DNA from 2 places in the Dorea sp. Marseille-P4042 genome. Region 2 is predicted to be linked to the other one. Evidence: a T-box and tRNA genes for the amino acid it is inferred to sense, from the RefSeq annotation. Region 2 holds a T-box; the other holds one or more tRNA genes.
The links. A T-box is a leader RNA that pairs with one kind of tRNA and senses whether it is charged. The one in region 2 lies ahead of leuS (leucine--tRNA ligase), so its partner is inferred to be a tRNA-Leu.
Positions count from the first base shown of each region.

Region 1: it has a tRNA-Leu gene. The T-box ahead of leuS (leucine--tRNA ligase) is inferred to sense a tRNA for this amino acid. The anticodon was not compared.

Region 1 covers NZ_OLMI01000003.1:304,989-310,873, reverse strand. The annotation lists gene C7E02_RS14915 (ABC transporter ATP-binding protein) at 1-456, shown strand, start outside; gene C7E02_RS14910 (SufB/SufD family protein) at 474-1,400, shown strand; tRNA gene C7E02_RS14905 (tRNA-Leu) at 1,623-1,705, opposite strand; gene C7E02_RS14900 (LamB/YcsF family protein) at 1,802-2,572, opposite strand; gene accC (acetyl-CoA carboxylase biotin carboxylase subunit) at 3,171-4,517, opposite strand; gene accB (acetyl-CoA carboxylase biotin carboxyl carrier protein) at 4,529-4,990, opposite strand; gene C7E02_RS14885 (biotin-dependent carboxyltransferase family protein) at 5,009-5,885, opposite strand, start outside.
Region 2 covers NZ_OLMI01000001.1:946,683-953,572, reverse strand. The annotation lists gene saoB (ABC transporter substrate-binding (seleno)protein SaoB) at 1-532, shown strand, start outside; gene saoA (ABC transporter ATP-binding protein SaoA) at 551-1,408, shown strand; gene saoL (MerB-like organometallic lyase SaoL) at 1,550-2,233, shown strand; gene saoD (DsrE-related protein SaoD) at 2,263-2,595, shown strand; gene C7E02_RS04845 (DUF3343 domain-containing protein) at 2,596-2,901, opposite strand; T-box leader at 3,212-3,449, shown strand; gene leuS (leucine--tRNA ligase) at 3,509-5,938, shown strand; gene C7E02_RS04835 (hypothetical protein) at 6,278-6,481, shown strand; gene C7E02_RS04830 (helix-turn-helix transcriptional regulator) at 6,579-6,890, shown strand, end outside.

The DNA.
Region 1 (5,885 bases), on a different contig from region 2:
AGATTTAAAGGAATGACTGTTATGAAGCTGTTGTCACTCTCAGCAGGTAAAGAATTAAAAAGAGAAGAGTGTTGTAAGCTTTTAAGTACGGTCGGCCTTTGTGCAAATGAGTACATTGAAAGAGAAGTGGATGGCACACTATCAGGCGGTGAAATGAAACGTCTGGAGATTGCAACCGCACTTGCAAAATCGCACAAATTATGTATTTTTGATGAGCCGGAGGCAGGAATAGACCTTTGGAGTTTTTCCATGCTGATCGAACAGTTCGAGAAAATCCACAAAGAAAAGAAGGAAAGCCTGGTTCTCATTTCACATCAGGAGAGAATCATTCAGATGGCAGACCGGATCATGGTCATCGAAGACGGTAAGATCGCGTCCATTGGAGCAACTGACGAGATCCTTCCACAACTATTAGGAAAGACAGCAGATTCTTATAGCTGTCTGACATGCAGATAAGGAGGGAGGAAAGCAATATGATGACGTTAGATGAAATTACAAAAAAAGTACTGGAACAGATCGATGCAAGTGGATTTAAACAGTCAGGTGCATTTAACTTAAGACACAATGGAATTGCCCTCTGCCACGGTGACAGCGAACATATCAAAATTAAGAAAAAGCAGGATAAGCCGGGCATCGACATTTATATTGATGGTAAGACAGATGGAGAAGAAGTACATATTCCGGTCGTTGTAGATGCCACAGGAATGACCGATGTGGTTTATAATGATTTTTATATAGAAGAAGGAGCAAATGTAACGATTGTTGCAGGCTGTGGAATTCACAACAGCGGTTGCAATGAAAGCCGCCATGATGGAATCCACACATTTCACGTAGAAAAAAACTGCAACGTACATTATGTGGAGAAACACTATGGAGAAGGCGAAGGAACAGGAACAAGAGTCCTCAACCCGGTCACAGAAGTTTATCTTGGCGAGAATTCCGTCTTTACACTTGATACCGCACAGATAAAAGGTGTAGATTCCACTGTACGTGAGAATAATGTATATCTGGAGGCAAACTCAAAACTGTACGTTATAGAGAAGCTGATGACACATGGAAACCAGGAAGCAACTTCCAATATGATGGTAGAAATGAATGGTGAAGGAAGCTCTGCACAGATCGTATCCAGATCCGTTGCAAAAGGCAGCTCCAGGCAGATATTTCACCCAAGAGCAGTCGGTAAAAATCTCTGCCATGCTCACGTACAATGCGACTCTATTATCATGGATCATGCTGAAGTCAGCTCTATTCCGGAGATTAACGCAAAACATGTAGATGCAGCAATTATCCATGAGGCGGCTATCGGAAGGATCAACGACGAGCAACTTGTAAAACTCCGTACACTGGGAATGACAGAAGAAGAAGCAGAAGGAGTCATAATCGAAAACTTCCTGAACTAAAAAATGCTAAAAATTCAAGTCGAACATCCGTGAGACTTGGCGCGTGATTCTGGTCAGCAAAGCTGACATATTCCTATCAGAATCACTGCGCATCCTCGCGGAGCGTTTATCTCAGTCGGAGATTGGACTCCCACTGAGATAAATTTGCTGTTTTTTCTATTTTTGAGCAAAGAAAAACACCATAAACCCTCGAGTTTACGGTGTTTTATATCTTATGTCCAATGCGGAGAAAGGGACTTGAACCCTCACAGGATTGCTCCCACTAGAACCTGAATCTAGCGCGTCTGCCATTCCGCCATCTCCGCTCGACAAAAGATATGATATCATAGGTTGACGGAAAATGCAAACACTTTTTTGAATTTTTTTGAAAAAATGTTGTTGTTCTTTCGGTGGAAGGAAAGTTAATTACAAATGTCTTTTAATGGGCTGATCGTAATACCTTCTTCTGCCATAGCTTTTCGGATTTTCTCAACGAAAAGAAGAGCTTTTTCGCCATCACCGTGAACGCATACGGAATCAGCCTGAATGGAAATATCTTTTCCGGTGATTGTTGTAACTTTCTGCTCTTTTACCATGCGGATCACGCGGGCAATTGCTTCGTTCTCGTCTTTGATGACTGCACCTTCTTTGCGGCGGTTCACAAGTGTTCCGTCTTCTTCATAAGCGCGGTCTGCAAATACTTCGCTGGCTGCTTTAAGCCCCAGATCTTTTGCTGCACGGATCATTTCACTGCCAGAGAGTCCCATTACGATGATTTCCGGATCATAGGACTTAATAGCTTCACAGATAGCTTTAGAAAGCTCATAATCTTTTGCAGCCATATTATAGAGGGCTCCATGTGGTTTTACGTGCTGCAGGCGCATATTATGGGCTTTGCACATACCTCCAAGAGCGCTGATCTGATACAGAGTATACGCTTTTGCTTCTGCCGGAGAAACGGCCAGATTTCTACGGCCAAATCCCATCAGATCTGGAAATCCCGGATGTGCACCAATCTGAATCCCGGCCTCCTTCGTTTGCTCAATCGCAGTTGTCATCACAACCGGATCAGATGCATGAAAACCACATGCAATATTCGCAGAAGAAATCAGTGGAATAATCTTGTCATCATTTCCAATCGTATAACGGCCAAAACTCTCACCTAAATCACTATTTAAATCAACTTTGTACATAATAACATAACCTGCCCTTCTTTTATAAAATTTAATAATCTATATAGAAAATCAGAAGGCTCTGTAGATATATATCTATCTTTCCACATACATGACTTCTACACAAATTATAAATATTCAAAACATTGACTAATTACATATATAATAACATAAAAATTGCATATGAGATATGTAAAACATGGATTTTCAACACGAAAAAAGAGCAAGAAGCATAAGTCTCATCGGAATGCTTTGCATAAGGTCGTGCTGTCAATGCTTCTGCTCTTAGAGGAACATCTTGAAAATAGAAATTCCCAAATTATAAAGACTTACAGAAAATCAGAATAAAGTTTTTCAAGGATGCTTGCAAGTCTTAAACTTACTAGGTTAAAGAATGATATTATCGAATGGTGAAATAAGTTTCGTAAACTATAAAAAGAGCAAGAAGCATATGACCAGCCGACTTTATGCAATGAAGATGAGACTTATGAAATCGTGGAAGCCAATGCTGAATACGATTTCAGCGCTTTAAGGCTCATCGGAATGTTTTGCATAACGGAGGCTGGGGTAATGCTTCTGCTCTTAGTGTTATTGTTTGAAAATTATTTCAGCAAGATAATTAATCAATTTTTAACAACCGCTCAATAAATCCGGTATCTGCATTTCCTTCACAGAATTCAGGATTTTTCATGATCCGGTACTGGAAGTCCAGATTTGTCTCAACGCCCAGGATCACCATCTCGTCCAGCGCAGACCGCATTTTCTGGATTGCAGCATCTCTGTCCGGTGCATGAACGATAACTTTCGCAATCATGGAGTCATACTCGGAAGGAATGCGGTAGCCAGTGTAAAGACCGGTATCAACCCGCACACCATTTCCAGAAGGAAGGTGCAAATGTTTTACCACACCAGGACTTGGCATAAAGTTTTTCTCCGGAATTTCAGCGTTGATACGGCACTCAATGGCATGTCCGCGTGGTATGACCTCTTCCTGAGTGAAGCTAAGCGGCTCGCCCATGGCAACACGGATCTGTTCAATAATCAGGTCTGTGCCTGTAACCATTTCTGTGACACCGTGCTCGACTTGAATACGGGTATTCATTTCCATGAAGTAGTAAGTTCCGCTTTGGTCAAGAATGAACTCGATCGTTCCGGCATTTGTGTAACCAACAGCTTTTGCGGCAAGAACGGCATCGTGGTTCATGGAAGCGCGGGTATTGGCTGTGATAGCCGGAGAAGGAGATTCTTCAATCAACTTCTGGTGGTTGCGCTGTACAGAACAGTCACGTTCGCCGAGAGCCACTACATTTCCATGAGTGTCGGCCATGATCTGGATCTCTACATGGCGTGGGTTTTCAATATATTTTTCAATGTACATGGTGTCATCGCCAAATGCGTTGGCAGACTCTCTTTGAGCCATGTTGAAATTGAATTCAAAATCATCTTTAGAGCGGGAGACACGCATGCCTTTTCCACCTCCGCCGGAGGAGGCTTTGATCATAACCGGATAACCGATTTCGTCTGCAAGATTTTCGCCGGTCTCTACGTCATAGACTGGATCTTTCGTACCTGGAACGACCGGAACTCCGGCCTCCATCATTGTCTTTCTGGCGTGAGATTTATTTCCCATGCTGTCGATAACATCTGCACTTGGTCCGATAAATGCAATGCCGTGTTCTTCGCACAGACGTACAAAGTCTGAATTCTCAGAGAGAAAACCAAATCCAGGGTGGATCGCATCGGCTCCGATGTTCAGGGCAGCGGTGACAATTTGCTGCATATTCAGGTAATTGTTTCTGGCAGGGCCTTCACCGATACAGATACGCTGGTCGGCGAGCTGTACGTGAAGACTGTCTTTATCTTCTTTGGAATAGACTGCTACGCTGCGGATACCCATATTACGGCAGGCGCGGATAATACGAACAGCAATCTCTCCGCGGTTTGCAATCAATATTTTATGAAACATGGAACTCCTCCTTAGTCGTCAAGCTTCTTTACTTTAAAGAGTGGCTGACCATATTCAACTCTCTGTTCGTTGCTGACAAGAACGGCCTCGATCTCGCAGTCAAAATCACTTTCAATCTCATTCATCAGTTTCATAGCTTCCAGAATACATACAGTCTCGCCGGCTTTTACGCGGTCACCGACTTTTACGAAAGCTTTAGCTTCCGGTGAAGGTGCGGAGTAAAATGTTCCGACGATCGGGGAAGTAATGTATGTTTCTTCTTCCACTGCTCCAGAAGTCTCATCTGCAGTAGCAGCTTCCGGTGCAGCAGTTCCTGCAACCGGCATTCCCATACCTGGTGCAAATGGGACGGCAACGCTTTCGCCTGCGCGTTTACTCATTTTTATTTTAATATCGCCTTCCTGAATGGAAAATTCCTGCAGGGAAGACTCTTCGATAATTTTTACAAGCTTTTCAATTTTATCTAAATTCATGATGTCCTTCCTTTCTTTTTACTGGAATAATTTGCTGATTCGTTTTGCGACCAGACGGCAGTCCAGAACCTCTTTACAAGGCTGGTAGATCTGATGTCTGAATTCGTTCATTTCTTTTGCTTCAAGTGCAAGGAGTTCCTGGGCTTCTTCTACAGTAACTGCCTGGAACTTCACTTTATGATCTGTCTTTCTCTGAACCAGTTTTGGAATATCTACAGAGATGACTGTAGCAATCTTCGCATATCCGCCGGTAGTCTGTCTGTCCGCCAGCAGAATGATTGGTTTTCCATGGCTAGGTACCTGAACAGAACCGAATGCGATTCCATCAGAGATAATGTCTGTTGTTGACTTTGATGCAATAAATGGTCCTTCCAGACGGCAGCCCATGCGGTCGAACTCACTCGTTACAACATATTCGGAAGATAGAAATGTCTCTTTTCCTGCCGCGGTAAATGCATCGTCCTGTGGTCCCATAATCACGCGCAGTGTAATGTTGTCCTGATCAAACTCGTTGAGATCCAGGCTTCTAGACAGGAAATAAGGCAAGTATCTTCTTTTGGCACGGAAGCTGATATAGTCACCGTCTAAGAGGCGGCGTCCCTTAAATCCTCCAAGTCCACATTTGATGTTGGTAGAGCGGCTTCCCATAACGACCGGGATTTCCAGATAACTGGAAAATGCGATGTAGCCGCGGCTTCCGGTACGGCAGCCACGAAATGAGAGAATATCTCCACGGTGCATATAGAGCGCCGTATACATTTTCACAGGCTTTCCGTTGACCTGTGGCTGAAAATCACCTCCCGTGATAGCGATGATCGTCTCGGAAGTAAATTCCAGTGTTGGTCCAAGAAGAGTGAATTCGAGAACTGCTTCATTTTCCGGATTATCCAGAAGA
Region 2 (6,890 bases):
CAAAGAAATTAATGTGGGATTTTATTGTCCACACATTGCAAAACATACCATTGAAAATAATGAAGATGTGGAAATCTACGGTCCGGTTCTCATGAATGGAGAGACTATTGTTTATAAAAAAGACTGGACAGATGTAAAAAATGTAGGAATTACGCAGGGCAGACAGCAGGAAAAAGCACTTGCAAAGGCTGCATACCCTCAGATTGAAGGATTTGATGAGATTACACAGAAAGGTATTCTGTATGCCATGGAAGATGAGCAGGTAGATGCAGCAATTCTGGATATTACAAAGGCGGCAGAAGTCAGCGATATTCCGACGATGCCTATTTCAGATAACGACTACATTTCTTATGTATTGCTCGTAGATAAGGAATTTGAACAGACGGAAGCATTTCGTAATTTTATAGAAAGCTATAATAAAGCAGTTGAAAAATTGAATGACCCGTGCTATCTGGCTAAAAAATTAAAAGTAAGTAAAGAATGGGTCGAAGAGAAACAGATCAAATTTTTGCCACTGGAAACAAAGAACTAGAGAAGGAGTCAAAGAAAAATGTCAATTTTAGTACAGGGAATATCAAAAAGCTTTAAAGGAAGAAGGAAAGGTGAGTCTGACAATCAGGTGTTAAAAGATGTTTCTTTTGAGATAGAAGAAGGACAGTTTGTATGTCTGTTGGGACCGTCTGGCTGTGGCAAGACAACAACACTTACAATTGTTGCAGGATTCCAGAAACCGACGGAAGGAATTATTGAAGTGAATGGGAATGTAGTTACAAAACCGGGACCGGATCGTGCATTTATGTTTCAGAATTATGCATTATTCCCATGGTTAAAAGTCGGTGAGAATATCGAATATCCGATGAAGAAGATGAAAGTGCCAAAAGAAGAGAGAAAGAAGAAGTTAAAAGAGCTTCTGGAGATGGCACAGCTTACAAAATATGAGAACTATTATATTCATGAGATTTCAGGAGGTATGAAACAGAGAGTTGCACTTCTTCGTGCCCTTGCATGTGATCCGAAGGTACTTCTCATGGACGAACCGCTTGGAGCGGTTGACTTCCAGATGCGTCAGCTTCTTCAGAGACAGCTTGAGGATATTCTTGGACAGAAAAAGACAACATCACTGATGGTAACCCATGATGTAGACGAGTCCGTATATTTAAGTGACCGTGTCATCGTAATGTCCAGAGACCATGGTAAAATCCTTGAGGATTTAAAGATTGATCTTCCAAGACCAAGAGACCGCACGAATCCACAGTATCACGCATATGTGGATCAATTAACAGAGATTCTGAAGTCTGCACTGAGCGGTGGTGTCTATACTCAGGAAGACAAAGATATTATGGAGTTTATCCAGGGAGTTGAGAGTGCGAAGAAGCCGGCAGGAGATACGGCAGGAGCGACAGCTTAAATAAATCATAAAGACATTAGCACTGACTTTTTAAAGAACATACAGAGATGAGCGCATGTGTGAAAAGAGTCGGATGTAAGATGAATGGTTATGTGAAAAAGATAATAAAAAATATTAATAAATAAGTAAGAAATTAGGGAAATGTTAGATAATAATATACAGAATAATACACAGAACGAGAATGAAAAGGTAGTTCAGAACGGAATACAGAATGTACATCAGAAATTTACTGCAAGACAGAATGAGTTAAGATTATATATCATTAATTTTACCATTGATAATAAACGTCCATATAATCTGGAGAGCGATAAAGAAGTTACACTTCAGGTACTTCAGATGGATGAGCAGGAATATGAAGAGATTATTCAGTGCCTGATTGATAAAGATGGAATGGTCGTTGATGAGGAAGAAAAAAATGTAAACTTTATTTATCCGGTATCATCACTGGAGACGAATCACCGTGTAACTTTGGCGGATGGCCGTGAATTTACAGCGATGTGTGCGATTGACGCTATGGGAGCAGCATTTACATTTCATCAGGACACAGAAGTGCATTCAGTATGTGCAATGTGTGAAGAACCAGTCTATGTAAAGATTGTAGATGGGAAGGTAGCAGATTATGCACCGAAGACTCTGCATGCCCTTACATTTCCATTAGGGGAACTTGTAAACTGGGCAGGATCATGCTGAAACGTTATGAATTTCTTCTGCAGTTCTGCAGAATTCGATGAGTATGTTACAGAAATGGAGCTGGATACGAATGATGTGATCAAGGCGGATATTGACCGGGCACTGATTGAGGCAAAAGCAACATTTGAAGTATAAAAATTTATATTCCAAGGAGGAAAAAAGACATGAAAGTAGCTTATTTATTTGAGTCAGAGCACGCGAGGGAGATTTTGGAGAATATGATCATTCCGCAGCTTGAGGAGGATCGTCACGGAGTAGAGGTTGCAGGAATGATGTTCTTCTTCGATAATGCATATATGCTTGTTGAGGGATCAGATATTGCTGCAAGACTTCAGGCATTAAGCGAGAAGACAGGAATGCTCCTTATGGCATGCGACAGATGCTGCTATCAGAGAGATATCGCTGACAAGCTGATCGCACCTGCAGGAATCGGATGCTTCCCGAATGTATATGCAGCACTGGCACCGGCTGGAGTTGATCAGGTAATTACACTGTAATTATTCGGAAAAGTCAAAAGAGGTAAGAGAAACAGGATCAATGGGATGATGACCGTTGATCCTTTTTGTATGCATTTTAAAAAGTTTTCCATTAAATGGGGAGGACTTACAGAACTTTATAATCGCCTCCAAATTATCGTCCAGGAAACGAAGCACGAAGCCACAGCCACTTTTAAATTCCTGAGGAAGCGGCATCAGTGCAGCACGAATGTCGTTTGTGTTTTCTTTCGCGCATTTGTCTGCGCACATAGCATCTGTAGTTGTATTGAAAGTCAGGATATAATAAAACTCTTTATGAGTAGTCATTGTCAAAAACCTCATTTTCATATGTAAAATTTCAAGAATGTCCCGGCACATCCATAATCCTTTTTAGCTGGAGTAAAGTTGTTGTTTGCTGTATCATGTACACACTGCCAAAGACTATATCTTAGTAAGAATTGTAGAACTTTCATCGCGAAAGGGCAAACCTTATTAGAAAATCCTATAAATAAAAAAGGGAAAAATTATAAAGAGTGATAAATGAAGGGATGATAAATGAAGATGGAAAATATGATTGAAAACTTCGGATTGAGTCTTGACTTATATTATCATTCTCCTTATAATAATGAAGAATATGAAAGAGACATGGAAGAGGAGTATTAAGAGCCTATCGTTTTCAGAGAGTTGCCGGCAGGTGCAAGGCAATGACGTAATCTCCCAACTCGCCTCGGAGTTCTTCTGCTGAACAGGTCAGACATTTATCGTAAGGACAACATAGGCAGGAGCGGGACTTCCCGTTACAGAAGCAATGAGTGCATATGAGAATTCATATGAAGAAGAGTGGTACCACGGAATCAAGCCTTTTCGTCTCTTTGGAGATGAGAAGGCTTTCATTTATTTTAGATGCAGTATTGCAGAAAGAGAGGAAATCAATATGTCTAAGATACCTTACAATCATAAGGCAATCGAAAAAAAGTGGCGTGATAAATGGGAAGAGAATCCGGTCAATGTCCAGTTTGATGAGAATGGAAAGAAAAAAGAAAAATATTACTGCCTGGATATGTTCCCATATCCTTCAGGTAACGGACTTCATGTAGGTCATTGGAGAGGATATGTAATTTCTGACGTATGGAGCAGATATAAATTACAGCAGGGTTATTATATCATTCATCCAATGGGCTGGGATGCATTCGGACTTCCGGCAGAGAACTACGCAATTAAGATGGGAGTTCACCCGGAGATTTCAACAGCAGCTAATATTAAAAATATTAAGCGTCAGATTAATGAAATTGCGGCTCTTTATGACTGGGACAGAGAAGTCAACACAACAGATCCGAACTTCTACAAATGGACACAGTGGATCTTCGTTAAGATGTTCAAAGAAGGACTTGCATACGAGAAAGAATTCCCAATCAACTGGTGCCCATCCTGTAAGACAGGTCTTGCCAATGAAGAGGTTGTAGGCGGAAAATGTGAGCGCTGTGGAGCTGAAGTTACAAAGAAGAATCTTCGTCAGTGGATGCTTCGTATCACAAAATATGCAGACAGACTTCTAAATGATCTGGACAAGCTTGACTGGCCTGAGAAAGTTAAGAAGATGCAGGCTGACTGGATTGGAAAATCATACGGTGCAGAGGTAGATTTCCCAGTAGAAGGAAGAGATGAGAAAATCACAGTTTATACAACAAGACCAGATACACTTCACGGAGCAACATTTATGGTACTGGCTCCGGAGCATGAACTTGCTAAGAGCCTTGCAAATGACGAGACAAGAGAAGCAGTAGAACAGTACATTTATGATGCTTCTATGAAGTCGAATGTAGATCGTATGCAGGATAAGGAAAAGACAGGTGTATTCACAGGTAGCTATGCAATCAATCCAATCAACGGGGCGAAAGTTCCAATCTGGCTGTCTGATTATGTACTTGCTGACTATGGTACAGGAGCAATTATGTGTGTACCGGCTCATGATGACCGTGACTTTGAATTTGCTACAAAGTTCAATATTCCGATCATCCAGGTAATTGCAAAAGATGGTAAAGAGATTGAGAATATGACAGAGGCTTACACAGACGCTGTCGGAACAATGATCAATTCCGGTGAGTGGAATGGTATGGAGTCTGCCGTACTGAAAAAAGAGGCACCACATATCATCGAGGAGAGAGGAATCGGACATGCAACTGTAAACTACAAGCTGCGTGACTGGGTATTCTCACGTCAGAGATACTGGGGAGAGCCAATTCCGATCGTTCATTGTCCGAAGTGTGGAAATGTTCCGGTACCGGAGGAAGAACTGCCACTTCGTCTGCCAGAGGTAGAATCCTATGAGCCGACAGGAACTGGTGAGTCACCGCTTGCTGCAATCGATGAGTGGGTAAACTGCAAGTGTCCACAGTGTGGCGCTGACGCTAAGAGAGAGACAAATACAATGCCACAGTGGGCAGGATCATCATGGTATTTCCTGCGTTATGTGGATAATCATAATGACAAAGAACTGGTTTCCAGAGAAAAAGCGGATGAGATGCTTCCGGTAGATATGTACATTGGTGGAGTAGAGCATGCCGTTCTTCACCTTCTGTATTCCAGATTCTATACAAAATTCCTGAACGACATCGGAGTCATTGACTTTGACGAGCCATTCCACAAACTGTTCAACCAGGGAATGATTACAGGAAAGAACGGAATCAAGATGAGTAAATCTAAGGGAAATGTTGTATCACCGGATGATCTTGTAAGAGATTATGGATGCGATTCCCTGAGAATGTATGAGCTTTTCGTAGGACCACCGGAGTTAGACGCAGAGTGGGATGACCGTGGAATCGATGGAGTAAACCGTTTCCTGAAACGTCTGTGGAATCTTGTTATGGACAGCAAAGATTCAGATGTAAAAGCTTCGAAAGAGATGATCAAAGAGCGTCATAAACTTGTCTATGATGTAACAACACGTCTGGAGAGCTTCAGCTTGAATACAGTCATCTCTGCATTCATGGAACACAACAATAAGCTCATCGAGATTGCTAAGAAAGAAGGCGGAATTGACAAAGAGACACTGTCAACAGTTGCAGTACTGCTTTCCCCATTTGCACCTCATGTAGCAGAGGAACTTTGGGAGCAGTTAGGACACGAAGGCAGCGTATTCAAAGCCGGATGGCCGACATACGATGAGAATGAGATGAAAGATGACGAAATCCAGGTACCTGTACAGATCAACGGTAAGACAAAAGCTGTCATCTCAGTACCAACAGACATTTCCAAAGACGATGTAATTGCAGCAGGAAAAGAAGCAATCGCAGATAAACTGACAGGAAATATCGTAAAAGAAATCTACGTTCCGAAGAAGATTATCAATATTGTTATGAAATAATTTGAGAGAAAATCTCACAACAGAATAAAGTGCTTGGGAATATTGAAAAGTTCGCTTAAAATCAAGGCTTGCAGACATTTTTCTTCAAGGGAAAGGTATCATAGAATACCGTAAAATATCGTAACAGATTTTTAAAATGGAGTAAAATTGGAGTAAAGATTGAAAGAAAATGGAGTAAATATTTCAAAGATGTAATGAGAAATGGCGTAGGTAGTGGAAACATTATCTGCGTCATTTCTTATTTGTAAAATTAGGGGCAGTTTTATTGAATTTGTGATAAAATAGAAAAAACATCTTGACTCTTTAGTAGCGTAACGGTTTACGATGAAAGATATGTCAATGAAAGCAGTAAAAAGATTGGGGAAAAGTTGTAAAAATCTTTTTAAAATGGATAATGCAAGAGTATTATTATTAGAAATGGCTAAAGATTATTTGAATCATTCTCAGTTGGAAGAAGCCACAGATAAACAGTACGGAAAAGGGGTTACAAAATACATTGGTTCAGCGATATATCGGTATTATGGTGTAGAAAACTTGGAATAAACAGATGTTACCAAAATGGAAACAAAGGAAATACATACTGGTACTTTTATTTTGGGTTCTATCGTTATATGATGTGAATGAAAGAGAGGTATGGAGTATGGCATTAAATGATAACATCAAAAAATTCAGAGAAGAAAAAAATCTCACTCAGCAACAACTGGCAGATAAGTTATATGTTTCAAGGCAGACAGTTTGTCGTTGGGAAAATGGTTCAAGATGTCCAGATTTGATTACGGCAAAAAAACTGGCATTAGAACTAGATGTAAGTATGGATGAACTTATATCAGATGAAGATGTAAATGATATGCAAGTAAATTATGTAATAGGGAAATCTGAAAGGATACAAAATCGGATGCGTCTACAAGAATTCCGCAAAAAATTGTTGAATTTTATGGAGATTTTGGGAACC